One region of the Sodalis ligni genome, then DNA from elsewhere that is predicted to be linked to it. Evidence: predicted binding sites of a transcription regulator. Region 1 holds the regulator's gene; each other region holds the start of a gene.
What was found. The regulator PurR, encoded in region 1, represses purine synthesis genes. The targets are predictions, from matches to a motif close to CANGCAAACGTTTGCNTG.
Positions count from the first base shown of each region.

Region 1 (3,661 bases):
TTCATATCGGTCTGGTTGGAGCCGATGGTATGGAGCAGGAAAAGGCCGTCGCGTTTCAGGTTGCGATCAATTACGTCGAAATAGGTGGCGTAATTTTTCGGACCTACGTGCTCAAACATGCCTACCGAAACGATACGGTCGAATTGCACGTTGAGGTCGCGGTAATCCTGCAGAGAGATAGTGACGTCCAAACCTTCGCAGCGATCCTGCGCCAGTTTCTGCTGTTCAGCGGAGATAGTCACCCCCTGAACCGAAACACCGTAGTTCTTGGCCGCATAAGCGGCAAGCCCGCCCCAGCCGCAGCCCACATCCAGCAGCGTCATGCCCGGTCTCAACTGCAGCTTTTCGCAGATCATCCTAAGCTTGTCCTGCTGCGCTTCCTCCAGGGTGGTGGCCTTGTTCCAATAGCCGCACGAATACTGCATATAGGGATCCAGCATCAGGCTGAACAGATCATTACCGAGGTCATAATGCTCTTTGCCGACAATCCAAGCCCGTTTTTTAGACTGAAGATTCATGAGCCGCGCGGCGGCAACGCGCATAACATCCTTGAAATGCCGGGGAAGCTTATTTTCCAAACCGGCTCTTAAAACGCGCTGAAAAAAGATATCCAGTCGCTCGCATTCCCACCAGCCGTCCATGTAACTTTCACCCAACCCCAATGACCCGTCCTCTAGCACGCGTTTAAAAATTCCGGGTTCTTGACATGAATATCAAACGGCCTTGCTCCGTTGATCTTTACACCTGCCTCAGCAAGCATTTCATGGATGATTCGATACCAAGCATTATCATGAAAGCTCAGGTCTTCAACACACGAGGAACTCATAGCTTCTCCATCACCTTTCTTCTGTTATAACCCCGTCAGGAAAAGCGTAGCCGATACCTGCGGGCTTTTATAATCATCCACGGGTATCCGTGGTGTCGGATGTACCACAATAAACAGAGGAATATAAAAACACCAATAGACTGTTTGTCAGACGGGCGCTTCATAAATAGGATGACGCCATGTAAAAACACGACATTCTTTTAAAGCAAAATTATTAGACAACTCGTTATATTTGTTAACGATATTGAGTATAAGCCTGCATTCCGGTTTAGACAATAGCTGACAGAATAATGTATTTCACAGATAAGTTAATGATTTCCTATCGGAACAATAACTCATCAGGCACATTCGGCGGTATGAAATATATTATTACATTCGGGAGCGAATCACCTTTGATAAGGGGCTCAGGAGGCCGTGTGCCGCCCTTCAGGAGCGAAACGGGCCGTCGGCCACCGAACGGCGTACAATCAGGGCGGGATGCACTTCGATAATCCTGGCGTTTTCCCGTTTGCTGGTGATACGGTCCAGCAGCATGGTCAGCGCGGCCTCGCCCAGCTCTTCTTTGGGCTGATGAATGGTAGTCAATGACGGGGTAAAAAAGCACGAATTGCGCACATTATCATAACCGATAATTGAGATGTCATCGGGAACCTTCATGCCCATTTCATCAATGGCGCACATTGCACCCATGGCCATGATATCACCGCCGCAAAATACCGCCGTGGGCCTTTGCGGCCTGGACAGAATGAGTTTCATGGCCTGATAGCCGGATTCCGGTTCGAAATCCCCCTGCACAATCCATTGATGGGGAATGGCGATGCCGGCTTCCTCCAGGGCCCGCAGGTAGCCGCGATGACGTCCGCCCCCGGTATTACGCGCCAGTTGGCCGGGTATGGCGCCGATATCGCGATGCCCCCGGGAAAGCAGATAGCGGGTCGCCATGTAACCTCCGGCGAAGGCATTGTCGATAATGGTATCGGTGAAATCCCGGCGAGCTTCGCCCCAATCCATGACCACCATGGGGATATGGCGATACTCTTCCAGCATATTCAGCAACGGTTCGGGATATTCGGCGCACATCACCAGCAACCCGTCCACCCGTTTTTGCGCCAGCATCGCCAGATAGGCGCCCTGTTTGTTCAGATCGTTATGGGAGTTGCACAGCACAAGGGTATATCCCCGCACAAAACAGTGGTGCTCAATCGACTCGATAATTTCCGCGAAGTAGGGCGCTTCGCTTGAGCTGGCCAGCAGGCCGATGGATTTTGTGCGGTTGATCTTAAGGCTGCGCGCCACGTCGCTGGGGGAATAGTGCAGCTGCCCGATGGCCTCCAAAACGGCGATCTTGGTCTCTTGCGCCACAAATCGCGTCTTATTGATGACATGTGACACCGTGGTGGTGGATACCCCGGCGCGTTTCGCCACGTCTTTAATGGTTGCCATGCGTGTAGAACTCCTGTACGCCGAAATAAATAAACCGCCAATTTTCCTTGATTCGGCACTAAAGTGAAAGCGATAAAGATAAATATGCTCGGGAGTTGCTGCCCGGCAAGCTTTTTTAATCGGGTTATGCGACACTGCTTACAACCTACGGGTGTAAAGATATCCCGTTCAGCGACAGGTGTAGTGATAAGGAGAAGTGATGAGCAGCGATTTCAAATTGTCATTAATGACCACGGTATTTTCCTTGCTGGTGATCATTGCGTTCAGCTTTACCGCGGTAATGAATTAAGGCGCCCAGGCGCCTTTTTTTCCTTTCAGCGAATGGTTTTCGGCGTCACGACCCGGCGGGCGCCGACATAGTGATCCGCCCAATAATCTTCATTCAGATAGCTGATGCGGATATCGCGGCCGGTGCGGGGGGATTCGATAAACCGTCCGTTGCCCAAATAAACGCCCACATGATCCGCCGCGCCGCGGTTGGTGATATGGAAGAAAACCAAATCGCCGCTTTCCAGATCGTCTTTCTTCACCGGCGCCGCATCGCGTAAATGGAACATTTCATTGGCGGTACGGGGCATATGAATCCGTACCACGTCCTTATAAGCATAATAGATCAGGCCGCTGCAATCGAACCCGGTATTGGGTGACATGCCGCCCCAGCGATAAGGCTTGCCCATCTGGGACATCAGCTTGTTCATCGCCGTCAATTTGGCATGTTGATAGCGTTTTTTGTGGCTGTCGCTCATGATGATGGGTTGGTCGTTGGCAATGAGATCGAGCGTGGCGCTTTCTTTCATCCGATGCCTGCCGTAACCCTTTTTGTAGCCTTTTTTCGGCGGGGTAAAATTGGCTATTTTTTTTTCGGGGGGGATTGGGTGCAATTTTTTAACGTGGTTTTTTTCGACGGCCGGCTCTTTCGCTTTGGCGACGGGTATGGAATGTAATTTTTTATTGCTGCTTTTTTCAGCAACGAGCTCTTTTGGTTTGTCTGTGCTATGACGGGTGATTTTCTGCTCGGTCACCGGTTTGCTTTTTTTGGTTATCTTCAACACCTCTTTAAGAGGTTTTCGTTTGCGTCGGTCACCTGTTTTAGCCGTACTGGACTGTGATTTTCGCTGGTCGGCATTGATACCGGCATTGGGCGCGGCATGCGCCAAATTGAAAAATAACTGAGTAAAAGCAACACAAAAGCGTAAAGCATAAACGCATGATTAACGCTATCCTCTGTGGCCCCAAAGAGGGGTTATAAATGCCTCAAAGGAATTTAAGCTATTTACCCCTACTTTGCATCATGAATTATCATCATATTGTGAATAAACGTGAACGACTGCATATTTGTTGCATTCATCGGCATAATTTGGCGCAAAATTCAACAGTTTTCAATTGTTAAAA
Region 1 covers NZ_CP075169.1:3,091,650-3,095,310, forward strand. Annotated here, with positions in the region: partial or broken gene cfa (cyclopropane fatty acyl phospholipid synthase) at 1-826, opposite strand, end outside; gene purR (HTH-type transcriptional repressor PurR) at 1,253-2,269, opposite strand; gene cydH (cytochrome bd-I oxidase subunit CydH) at 2,469-2,558, shown strand; gene GTU79_RS30395 (C40 family peptidase) at 2,584-3,426, opposite strand.

Region 2 (3,661 bases), 3.0 Mb from region 1:
GCCTTCGTCAGCGGCTTTGATGCCGGCGATTTTTGCCGAATAGACCCGGCTCATCTGGCCGGCGCCGATACCGATGGTCATATTGCCGCGGGCATAAACGATGGCGTTGGATTTAACGTATTTGGCCACTTTCCAACAGAACAGCGCATCCCGCAGCTCCGTTTCGCTTGGCTGACGTTCGGTCACGATGCGCAAATCCGCCGGCCCGACCATACCCAAGTCCCTCTCCTGCACCAGCAAGCCGCCGTTGACGCGTTTGAAATCCAGACCGGGTACCCGTGCCTGCCAGGCCCCGCAGGTTAATACCCGTACGTTTTGTTTCGCCTTGAGTACGGCCAGGGCGTCATCGGTTATGGACGGTGCGATAATCACTTCCACGAACTGGCGGCTGATAATGGCTTTGGCGGTAACGGCATCGAGGGGACGGTTGAAGGCGATAATGCCGCCGAACGCCGAGGTCGGGTCGGTCTTATAGGCCCGTTCATAGGCTTCTAAAAGCCCATCGCCGATGGCGACCCCGCAAGGATTAGCATGCTTTACAATTACGCAGGCCGGTTCGGCAAACTCTTTTACGCACTCCAGAGCGGCGTCGGTATCGGCAATATTGTTATAGGATAAGGCTTTGCCTTGCAGCTGTTGCGCGGTGGCGACAGAGGCCTCACGGGTCTGCTCTTCGATATAAAATGCCGCCAACTGATGGCTGTTCTCGCCGTAACGCATATCCTGTTTTTTAACAAAATTCAGATTCAGGGTGCGGGGAAAGCGGCCGGCGGGGGCGGAAGTCTCACCATAATAGGGGGGGACCTGGCTGCCGAAATAGTTGGCGATCATGCTGTCATATGCCGCGGTGTGTTCAAACGCTTTAATCGCCAGGTCAAAGCGGGTATCGTAAGTCAATGAACCGTCGTGCTGGTCCATTTCATTGAGCAGGCGAGGGTAATCCGCGCTGTTCACCACAATCGCGACATCCTTATGATTCTTGGCGGCGGAACGCACCATGGTGGGACCGCCGATATCGATATTTTCCACCGCATCTTCGCGGGTACAATCTTCCCGCGCCACGGTTTGGGCAAACGGATAAAGATTTACCACCACCATATCGATAGGCTCGATGGCATGCTGTTGCATAATGGCATCATCCTGGCCGCGGCGACCCAAAATACCGCCATGCACTTTGGGGTGCAGCGTCTTAACCCGACCGTCCATCATTTCAGGGAAGCCGGTGTAGTCTGAAACCTCGGTCACCGGCAATCCGGCTTCCGCCAAAAGGCGCGCGGTACCGCCGGTGGACAGCAGTTTAACGCCGCGCTGCGACAGGGACCGGGCGAATTCTACGATACCGGCTTTGTCAGAAACACTGAGCAGAGCACGGCGTACAGGACGTGGTTGTTGCATAACAAAGTTATCCCTTGATTGGATAGTTTTAATAACACTGACACGCACCGGCGTTCATTTATAAAAGGCCACTGATGCATGGAATACCGATGCTGATAAAATAGGCGTGAATTGTAGCGAAAACGTTTGCGTGATGCTCGCCAAATTTTGCCTGTCATGCATGTCTGTGGATAAGTTTGTGCACAAACGGGTATAACCCCCTGTTTTGCTGTGGAAAGCAGCGAACGAGCCTATTCAGGCAAAATACCTGTTGCGGCTCCATTAGAATTCCCTATAATGCGCCTCCATCGACCGGGACTGTGAGCAGCTTCACAAGGACCGAAAACGAGTCAGAAGCAAGCCTGACGGGCTTGACACTGATAGGGGAAAGCGTAATATACGCCACCTCGCGCCAGACTGAATCATAGCGGCGCATGCTCTTTAACAATTTATCAGACAATCTGTGTGGGCACTCACAAGACCGTATCGAAACACAACAATACAAGTCTTAGAGTGTTTACCAGTTAATTCAGTAATGAATGAAACAGTAGATTCTTTGAGCATCAAGCTTTTAATTGAAGAGTTTGATCATGGCTCAGATTGAACGCTGGCGGCAGGCCTAACACATGCAAGTCGAGCGGCAGCGGGAAGTAGCTTGCTACTTTGCCGGCGAGCGGCGGACGGGTGAGTAATGTCTGGGGATCTGCCCGATGGAGGGGGATAACTACTGGAAACGGTAGCTAATACCGCATAACGTCGCAAGACCAAAGTGGGGGACCTTAGGGCCTCACACCATCGGATGAACCCAGATGGGATTAGCTAGTAGGTGGGGTAACGGCCCACCTAGGCGACGATCCCTAGCTGGTCTGAGAGGATGACCAGCCACACTGGAACTGAGACACGGTCCAGACTCCTACGGGAGGCAGCAGTGGGGAATATTGCACAATGGGCGCAAGCCTGATGCAGCCATGCCGCGTGTGTGAAGAAGGCCTTCGGGTTGTAAAGCACTTTCAGCGGGGAGGAAGGGGTTGGGTTGAATAGATTCAATCATTGACGTTACCCGCAGAAGAAGCACCGGCTAACTCCGTGCCAGCAGCCGCGGTAATACAGAGGGTGCGAGCGTTAATCGGAATTACTGGGCGTAAAGCGCGCGTAGGCGGCTTATGTAAGTCGGGTGTGAAAGCCCCGGGCTCAACCTGGGAACTGCATTCGAGACTGCATAGCTAGAGTACGGGAGAGGGAAGTGGAATTTCCGGTGTAGCGGTGAAATGCGTAGATATCGGAAGGAACACCAGTGGCGAAGGCGACTTCCTGGACGATTACTGACGCTGAGGCGCGAAAGCGTGGGGAGCAAACAGGATTAGATACCCTGGTAGTCCACGCTGTAAACGATGTCGATTTGAAGGTTGTGGCCTTGAGCCGTGGCTTTCGGAGCTAACGCGTTAAATCGACCGCCTGGGGAGTACGGCCGCAAGGTTAAAACTCAAATGAATTGACGGGGGCCCGCACAAGCGGTGGAGCATGTGGTTTAATTCGATGCAACGCGAAGAACCTTACCTACTCTTGACATCCACAGGAATTTGCAGAGATGCGAATGTGCCTTCGGGAACTGTGAGACAGGTGCTGCATGGCTGTCGTCAGCTCGTGTTGTGAAATGTTGGGTTAAGTCCCGCAACGAGCGCAACCCTTATCCTTTGTTGCCAGCACGTAATGGTGGGAACTCAAAGGAGACTGCCGGTGACAAACCGGAGGAAGGTGGGGATGACGTCAAGTCATCATGGCCCTTACGAGTAGGGCTACACACGTGCTACAATGGCGCATACAAAGAGAAGCGAACTCGCGAGAGCCAGCGGACCTCACAAAGTGCGTCGTAGTCCGGATTGGAGTCTGCAACTCGACTCCATGAAGTCGGAATCGCTAGTAATCGTGGATCAGAATGCCACGGTGAATACGTTCCCGGGCCTTGTACACACCGCCCGTCACACCATGGGAGTGGGTTGCAAAAGAAGTAGGTAGCTTAACCTTCGGGAGGGCGCTTACCACTTTGTGATTCATGACTGGGGTGAAGTCGTAACAAGGTAACCGTAGGGGAACCTGCGGTTGGATCACCTCCTTACCGAAAGATACGCGTCAAGTGACGTGTCCACACAGATTGTCTGATAGAAGTGATGAGCAAACAGCTCGTATGGTTTTGTTTGTGAAGCGCAGCTTCGCGAACGCGTATTTTTGTCCCCTTCGTCTAGTGGCCTAGGACACTGCCCTTTCACGGCGGTAACAGGGGTTCGAA
Region 2 covers NZ_CP075169.1:6,058,181-6,061,841, reverse strand. Annotated here, with positions in the region: gene purH (bifunctional phosphoribosylaminoimidazolecarboxamide formyltransferase/IMP cyclohydrolase) at 1-1,395, opposite strand, end outside; rRNA gene GTU79_RS28135 (16S ribosomal RNA) at 1,947-3,490, shown strand; tRNA gene GTU79_RS28130 (tRNA-Glu) at 3,603-3,661, shown strand, end outside.
Region 2: purH (bifunctional phosphoribosylaminoimidazolecarboxamide formyltransferase/IMP cyclohydrolase) is a predicted target of PurR. The motif match lies at 1,511-1,528, and genes of this name have one in related genera.

Region 3 (3,661 bases), 1.2 Mb from region 1:
TCAACGCCTGGTCAAAGGCGGCCCGATGGGGATAATCGCCGGGATTAAGGGCATGGGCCGGCAGGCTTCCCTGGGCGGCGCGCTGTAATCCGTAGGCATCGGCGCGGTTGCTGAACACCGCGGCGATCCGCGCCGGAATTTTACCATCCCGGCAGGCATCCATTACCGCCTGAAGATTGCTGCCTTCGCCGGAGAGAAGCACGACAATCTTTTTCATCAGCGGATGATCACCCGGTCCTCGCCGGTAAGGGGTTCGATCTCCCCCAGCTTCCAGGCGGTTTCCCCCAGGGCGCCCAGCATAGCAAGCGCGCTGTCCGCGCTCTCGGCCGGAACCGCTATCACCATGCCGACGCCGCAGTTAAAGGTGCGGTACATTTCATGGCGGCTTACGTTGCCGGCCTGCTGCAGCCAATGGAATACCGCCGGCCACTGCCAGCTGCTTTCGTTAATCACCGCCCGGGTATCCGCCGGCAATACCCGGGGGATGTTCTCCCAAAAACCGCCGCCGGTAAGATGGGCGATGGCATGGATTTCCGTCTGGGCGATAAGCTGCAGCAGCGCCTTGACGTAGATGCGGGTAGGCTGCAGCAGATGATCCGCCAAAGGCGCGCCCTCGAGCCGGGTTTGCAGCGGATCGGTCTGGCTGAACTCCAGAATTTTACGCACCAGGGAGTAGCCGTTGGAGTGCGGACCGCTGGAAGCCAGAGCCAGCAGCGTATCCCCCGCCCGGACTTTACTGCCGTCGATGATCTCTGATTTCTCCACCACGCCGACGCAGAAACCGGCGACATCATAATCCTCACCGTGGTACATGCCGGGCATTTCCGCCGTTTCGCCCCCCACCAGCGCGCAGCCGGCCTGCTTGCAGCCCTCCGCGATGCCGGTGATGACCTGGGCGGCGGTATCCACATCCAGTTTTCCGGTAGCGAAGTAATCAAGGAAAAACAGCGGTTCGGCTCCCTGCACCACCAGATCATTCACACACATCGCCACCAGATCGATACCTATGGTATCGTGACGTTGCAGATCCATCGCCAGACGCAGTTTCGTGCCGACACCGTCGGTGCCGGAAACCAGAATCGGCTCGCGGTATTTCTGCGGTATCGCGCACAGCGCACCGAAGCCACCCAGCCCGCCCATGACTTCGGGACGTTTCGTCTGTTTCACCACACCTTTAATGCGGTCTACCAATGCGTTGCCGGCATCGATATCCACACCTGCGTCTTTATAGCTGAGAGAGGTTTTTCGGTCACTGCAAGATCCCCACGGAGATGATATGTTGCGGTTTAAATAGGGCGCCGGCAATTCTAACAGCGCGGGCAAACGTTTGCGAGTGGTGTTGTCAAACCATTTGGCTTTTCATTGTCTATAGTGAATTTTAATAATCCATTGATCGGGATCAGCTATTTTCATAGGGCGCGGCAAAAAAAAGGGGTTATAATCTCGCGATTTTTTTGACCGTTCAATGCTTCCTGGGGAGAGTAATGATGAAGATCGTTGAAGTAAAACACCCGCTCGTTAAACACAAGCTTGTTTTAATGCGTGAAAATGACATCAGCACCAAGCGTTTTCGCGAATTGGCATCGGAAGTGGGTAGTTTACTGACCTATGTGGCAACCGCCGATCTCGAGACTGAAAAAGTCACCATCGAGGGCTGGTGCGGTCCGGTTGAAATCGATCAGATCAAGGGCAAAAAAATTACCGTCGTGCCTATCCTCCGCGCCGGCCTGGGCATGATGGACGGCGTATTGGAAAACGTCCCCAGCGCGCGTATCAGCGTGGTGGGCATCTACCGCAACGAGACCACGCTCAAACCGGTACCCTATTTTCAAAAGCTGGTGTCGGATATCAACGAGCGCATGGCCCTGGTGGTGGATCCTATGCTTGCCACCGGCGGCTCGATGATTGCCACTATCGATCTGCTGAAAAAGGCCGGCTGCAAAGCTATCAAGGTGCTGGTACTGGTGGCGGCGCCGGAAGGGCTGGCGGCGCTGGAAGCGGCGCATCCCGATATTGAACTCTATACGGCGGCCATTGACGAGGGCCTCAACGAGCAAGGCTACATCATGCCGGGCCTCGGCGATGCGGGCGATAAGTTATTCGGTACCAAATAACATCAAGCCGACCGGAAGGGTCGGTTTTTGATTTTAAATTGAGGAACTCACATGACCCGTCGCGCCATCGCAGTGGATGAACGCCCGCCGTTACTGCAAACCATCCCATTGAGCTTACAACACCTGTTCGCCATGTTCGGCGCCACCGTCCTGGTTCCGATTTTATTCAAAATCAATCCCGCCACCGTGCTGTTGTTCAACGGCATCGGCACCCTGCTGTATCTGTTCATTTGCAAAGGAAAAATCCCGGCCTATCTGGGGTCAAGCTTTGCCTTTATATCGCCGGTGCTGCTGCTGCCGCCGATGGGATACGAATCGGCCCTCGGGGGCTTTATCGCCTGCGGCGCGCTGTTTTGCATCGTGGCATGGATTGTCAAAGTGGCCGGCACCGGCTGGATCGGGGTGGTATTCCCGCCGGCGGCGATGGGAGCCATCGTATCGGTTATCGGCCTGGAGCTGGCGGGCGTTGCGGCCAATATGGCGGGGCTGCTGCCTGCCGACGGGGCAAGCGTTGATCACTCCACCGTCATCATTTCCATGGTGACCCTGGCGGTGACGGTGCTGGGGTCCGTACTGTTCCGCGGTTTCCTGGCGATTATCCCGATCCTTATCGGGGTACTGGCGGGTTATGCCCCGGCCTGGTTTATGGGCGCGGTAGACTTATCGCCGGTGGCGGCCGCGCACTGGTTTGCCATGCCGACCTTTTACACACCGCGTTTTGAATGGGTGGCCTTTCTGACCATCCTGCCGGCGGCGCTGGTGGTGATTGCCGAGCATATCGGCCATCTGGTGGTCACCGCCAATATCGTCAAGCGCGATCTCCTGCGCGATCCCGGCCTGCATCGTTCAATGTTCGCCAATGGCGTTTCCACCATGCTTTCAGGCTTTTTCGGCTCCACCCCCAACACCACCTACGGCGAGAATATCGGCGTCATGGCCATCACCAAGGTTTACAGCACCTGGGTAATCGGCGGCGCGGCGATATTCGCCATCCTACTGTCATGTATCGGCAAGCTTGCTGCGGCGATCCAGGCGGTGCCGGTCCCGGTGATGGGGGGTGTCTCGCTGCTGCTGTACGGGGTGATTGCCGCCTCGGGGATCCGGGTACTGATTGAATCGAAGGTGGATTATAACAAGCCGCAAAATCTCATCCTGACCTCGGTCATCCTGATTATCGGCGTCAGCGGCGCGAAAATACATATCGGCGCCGCCGAACTGAAGGGCATGGCCCTGGCTACCGTCGTGGGTATCGGCTTGAGCCTGCTATTCAAGGTGATTACCCTGGTCCGCGGTGAAGAAGTGATAATCGACGCTGACAGCACGCCGGTCCTTGACGCCGCCAATCTGGAAAAGCCGGAACGCTAGACCCCCGATCACCCTGCGTGAAGCGGACGTGTTAAAGGGAGACCGTGACAATGGGGCCGAAGCCGCCGTCCGGCGGCGGCCGGAGCGCCCCATGGCGCGGTAGGCCCCCGATCACCGTGCGTGAAGCGGACATGTTAAAGGGAGACCGTGACAATGGGGTCGAAGCCGCCGACCGGCGGCGG
Region 3 covers NZ_CP075169.1:4,340,784-4,344,444, reverse strand. Annotated here, with positions in the region: gene purN (phosphoribosylglycinamide formyltransferase) at 1-217, opposite strand, end outside; gene purM (phosphoribosylformylglycinamidine cyclo-ligase) at 217-1,278, opposite strand; gene upp (uracil phosphoribosyltransferase) at 1,488-2,114, shown strand; gene uraA (uracil permease) at 2,166-3,479, shown strand.
Region 3: purM (phosphoribosylformylglycinamidine cyclo-ligase) is a predicted target of PurR. The motif match lies at 1,317-1,334, and genes of this name have one in related genera.

Region 4 (3,661 bases), 380 kb from region 1:
TCCCGGCTGAAGCCAACGGCGGCGTGAAAGCGCTGCAAGCCATCGCCGGACCCTTCTCCCAGATCCGTTTCTGCCCCACCGGCGGGATTTCACCCAAGAACTACCGTGATTACCTGGCGCTGAAAAGCGTGCTGTGCATCGGCGGCTCCTGGCTGGTGCCCAACGACGCGCTGGAAGCGGGCGACTACGCGCGCATCACCGAACTGGCGAAAGAAGCGGTCGCCGGCGCTAAAGCGTAATAACAAAGGCTCCTTCAAGGAAGACTTTCAGACTGCTGACAAACGTACTCGGCGATAGTAAGGAGGGACAGGCTGCCGGAAGAGTAAACCGTCCGCGCCAGGGATGGCGCAGATCGAGCCCCCAGGAACGGGTTCACGGCGTGTTTACGATCTGCTAGCCTGTCTCGACCGGGCACCTTGTCAACAAGCTCAAAGGCCCCTGCAATGGGGCCTTGTTTCACTACCCCTGCACGTTAATAGCCGCCGCCGCTGCTTTAGCCGCGCTCACGGCGTCTTCTACCGTATCCGCCATGGCCAGAGTCACGCCCAGACGGCGTTTGCCGCTGATGGCGGGCTTGGCGAACAGCCTGATTTGTACTCCGGCCGACAGCGCCTGCTCCAGGCCGCTGAACGTCAGGTTATCACTCTCCAGCTCAGGCAGAATCACCGCCGAGGCCGCCGGACCGTATTGCCTAACGCCGCCCACCGGCAATCCCAGAAAAGCCCGTACATGCAGGGCGAACTCGGATAAATCCTGTGATATCAGGGTGACCATGCCGGTATCGTGCGGTCGGGGTGAGACTTCGCTGAAAATCACCTCGTCGCCGCGCACAAACAGCTCAACGCCGAACAGGCCAAAGCCGCCGAGGGACGTCACCACTTTTTGCGCGATATCCCGCGCCCGCTGCCAGGCCAATGGACTCATGGCCTGCGGCTGCCAGGATTCCCGATAATCCCCGTCCTCTTGACGGTGGCCGATGGGTTCGCAAAAGTGAATGCCGTCCACGGCGCTGATGGTCAGCACGGTAATTTCAAAATCGAACTGCACCAGCCCCTCCACAATCACCTTGCCTCCGCCGGCCCGACCGCCGAGCTGGGCATAATTCCAGGCGGCGTCCAAGGTATCGGCATCCCGTACCAGGCTTTGTCCCTTGCCGGATGAGCTCATTACCGGCTTGATAATAAGCGGAAAGCCGATAGTCGCCACCGCCTGTAAAAGCTCCGCGGGATCCTGGGCAAAACAATAGGGCGAAGTGGGCAATGCCAGCGTTTCCGCCGCCAGGCGGCGTATGCCTTCGCGGTTCATGGTCAGCCGGGTGGCGCGGGCGCAGGGGACGACATGATGACCGAGCTGTTCAAGGGTTACCAGCATATCGGTGGCGATGGCTTCGATTTCCGGCACGATAAAATCCGGCTGTTCCCGCTCGATGAGCGCGCGAAGCGCGTCACCGTCCAGCATATTGATGACATGGGAACGATGGGCCACATGCATCGCAGGCGCATCGGCATACCGATCGACGGCAATCACCTCTACTCCCAGCCGCTGACACTCAATGGCCACTTCCTTGCCAAGCTCGCCGGAACCCAACAGCATGACTTTGGTTGCGCCGGGACGTAAAGCCGTTCCGATAGTTACCATTTTTTTCCCCTGATCTGATAAAAATTGCGCGCAGTATAAACGAAATCGTTTGCCTATGCAGCAGGACCAGGTAGCATGCCGGTAAATCCCTTTGTATCAATGGTTAAGCCAAACGGTTAAAGTGTTATCTTTTGCTTCGGTAACTATAAATCCCTTTCTCAAGCGAATTTTAACAGGCTATTATCATCTAATACCCTGAAATACGGATAAACAGTACATGTGGAGGATCTATGCATAAAACGGGACCCGGTCTGTTGGGGGCATTGGTGCTGGGACTGATCTTGTCCCCTCTGGCGACGGCGGCCGATCAGACTCAGTCAGGTACGGCGGAACCCGCCGCCCAGTCATCGTCCGACGCCGGCTCTGCGGCGCAATCACCCTCCGCCCAATCCCAGGCGACGCCGAACGCTACCGATAACACCCCCCCCAGCCGCCGGCGACGGGGCAAAACAGCGCCCCTGCGGCCGCGACACCCAAGACGCCGTCCACCGCCGCTCCCGCGCAGCCATCGCCCCCGGCCAACGCCGTTCCAGCGCCGGCCGATAATACCTCGCCGGTACCGCCGCCGGCCCCGACCGATACTGCGCCGGCTCAGCCTTCCGCACCGGCTAATGCCGTACCCGCCCAACCGCCGGCGCCGGCCAATAATTCTCCCGCACCGGCCAAACCCGCGCCCGCCAAACCGGCTCCGGTGAAAAAGGCTACCGGCGATAAATCCAACGCGGCCAAAACCACCGCAGCGGAACAGGCCAAAACAGCTGCCAAGAATCCGCCGGTGCAAACCTTCGCCGTAGCGCCTTGCCCGGATTTGAATGCGACGCAAGTAGCGGAATTAATCCAGCAGGATTACACCCAAAACCGGTTCCCACGTTTTGCCGATGATAAACAGGCTTTAGGAGACACCATGGTGGCCTGGATCAATCCGGAAGAGGTGACGGGCACCGGCGACAGTTGGCAGGCGCCGTTGAAAATCCGCGGACAAACCGCCGATCGCAGCTACGGGGTTACCCTTGACTGCCAGAAAGGCGTAATCAGCTATACCTTGAGTAAATGAGTTAATATTTTTCCCCATAATTGTCTCAATATACCCTAAATAATTCGAGTTGCAGGAACGCTAACGCGCCTGCAACTCGAATTATGGGGGTATAAACTGAATACCGCCGGATGCCTGTTTCATTGAGGTGCATCCGCAGGCTCCCCGGTCATTGTTTTCCCCAACGCATCCCTTGGGGCCCGGAACGACTTGGAATCCTGGAATATGCGTGCCACTCTGTTTCTCTTGAGGAATTTAAGTGGGGGCGTGTCTGATTTTCCAACAAAGAGCCAATAAAGTACCGACCCGCCTCACCATGCACGGTGATAACCGCGAGGATGATTATTACTGGCTGCGAGATGATAAGCGCGAAGACCCGGCGGTGCTCGATTACCTGGCCAAAGAAAATACCTATGGCGAGGCCATGATGACCGGCCATGAAGAATTGCGCCATAAGCTGTTTACCGAAATGGTGGAGCGTATTCCGCAACAGGATCGATCCGTACCCTATGTCCGGCGCGGCTATCGTTACCAGAGCCGTTATGAAGAGGGCAATGAATATGCCATCTACACCCGCCAGTCCGTGGATCTGGACGAACAGCAGGACGAGTGGGAGGTATTGCTCGACGGCAACAAACGGGCGGCGCAAAGCGAGTTTTACACCATGGGTTCGCTGGATGTCAGCCCGGACAATTCCATTGTCGCCGCCGCCGAAGATTTTCTGTCGCGGCGGCTTTACGGTATCCGCTTCAAAAACCTGGCGCGGGATTCCTGGTATCCGGAAGTCATTGAAAACGCGTCGTCAGGCTTTGAATGGACCAACGATTCCCAATATCTCTACTACGTGCGTAAAAACAAAAAAACGCTGCTGCCCTACCAGGTTTACCGCCACAAGGTGGGAACCGCAACCGAGCAGGACGAACTGATCTATGAGGAAAAAGACGACTCCTTTTACGTCAGCGTCCATAAAACCACGTCTGAACGCTACAT
Region 4 covers NZ_CP075169.1:3,470,371-3,474,031, reverse strand. Annotated here, with positions in the region: gene GTU79_RS16170 (bifunctional 4-hydroxy-2-oxoglutarate aldolase/2-dehydro-3-deoxy-phosphogluconate aldolase) at 1-239, shown strand, start outside; gene purT (formate-dependent phosphoribosylglycinamide formyltransferase) at 460-1,638, opposite strand; gene GTU79_RS31010 (hypothetical protein) at 1,952-2,086, opposite strand; gene GTU79_RS16160 (YebF family protein) at 2,330-2,692, shown strand; gene GTU79_RS16155 (S9 family peptidase) at 2,988-3,661, shown strand, end outside.
Region 4: purT (formate-dependent phosphoribosylglycinamide formyltransferase) is a predicted target of PurR. The motif match lies at 1,677-1,694, and genes of this name have one in related genera.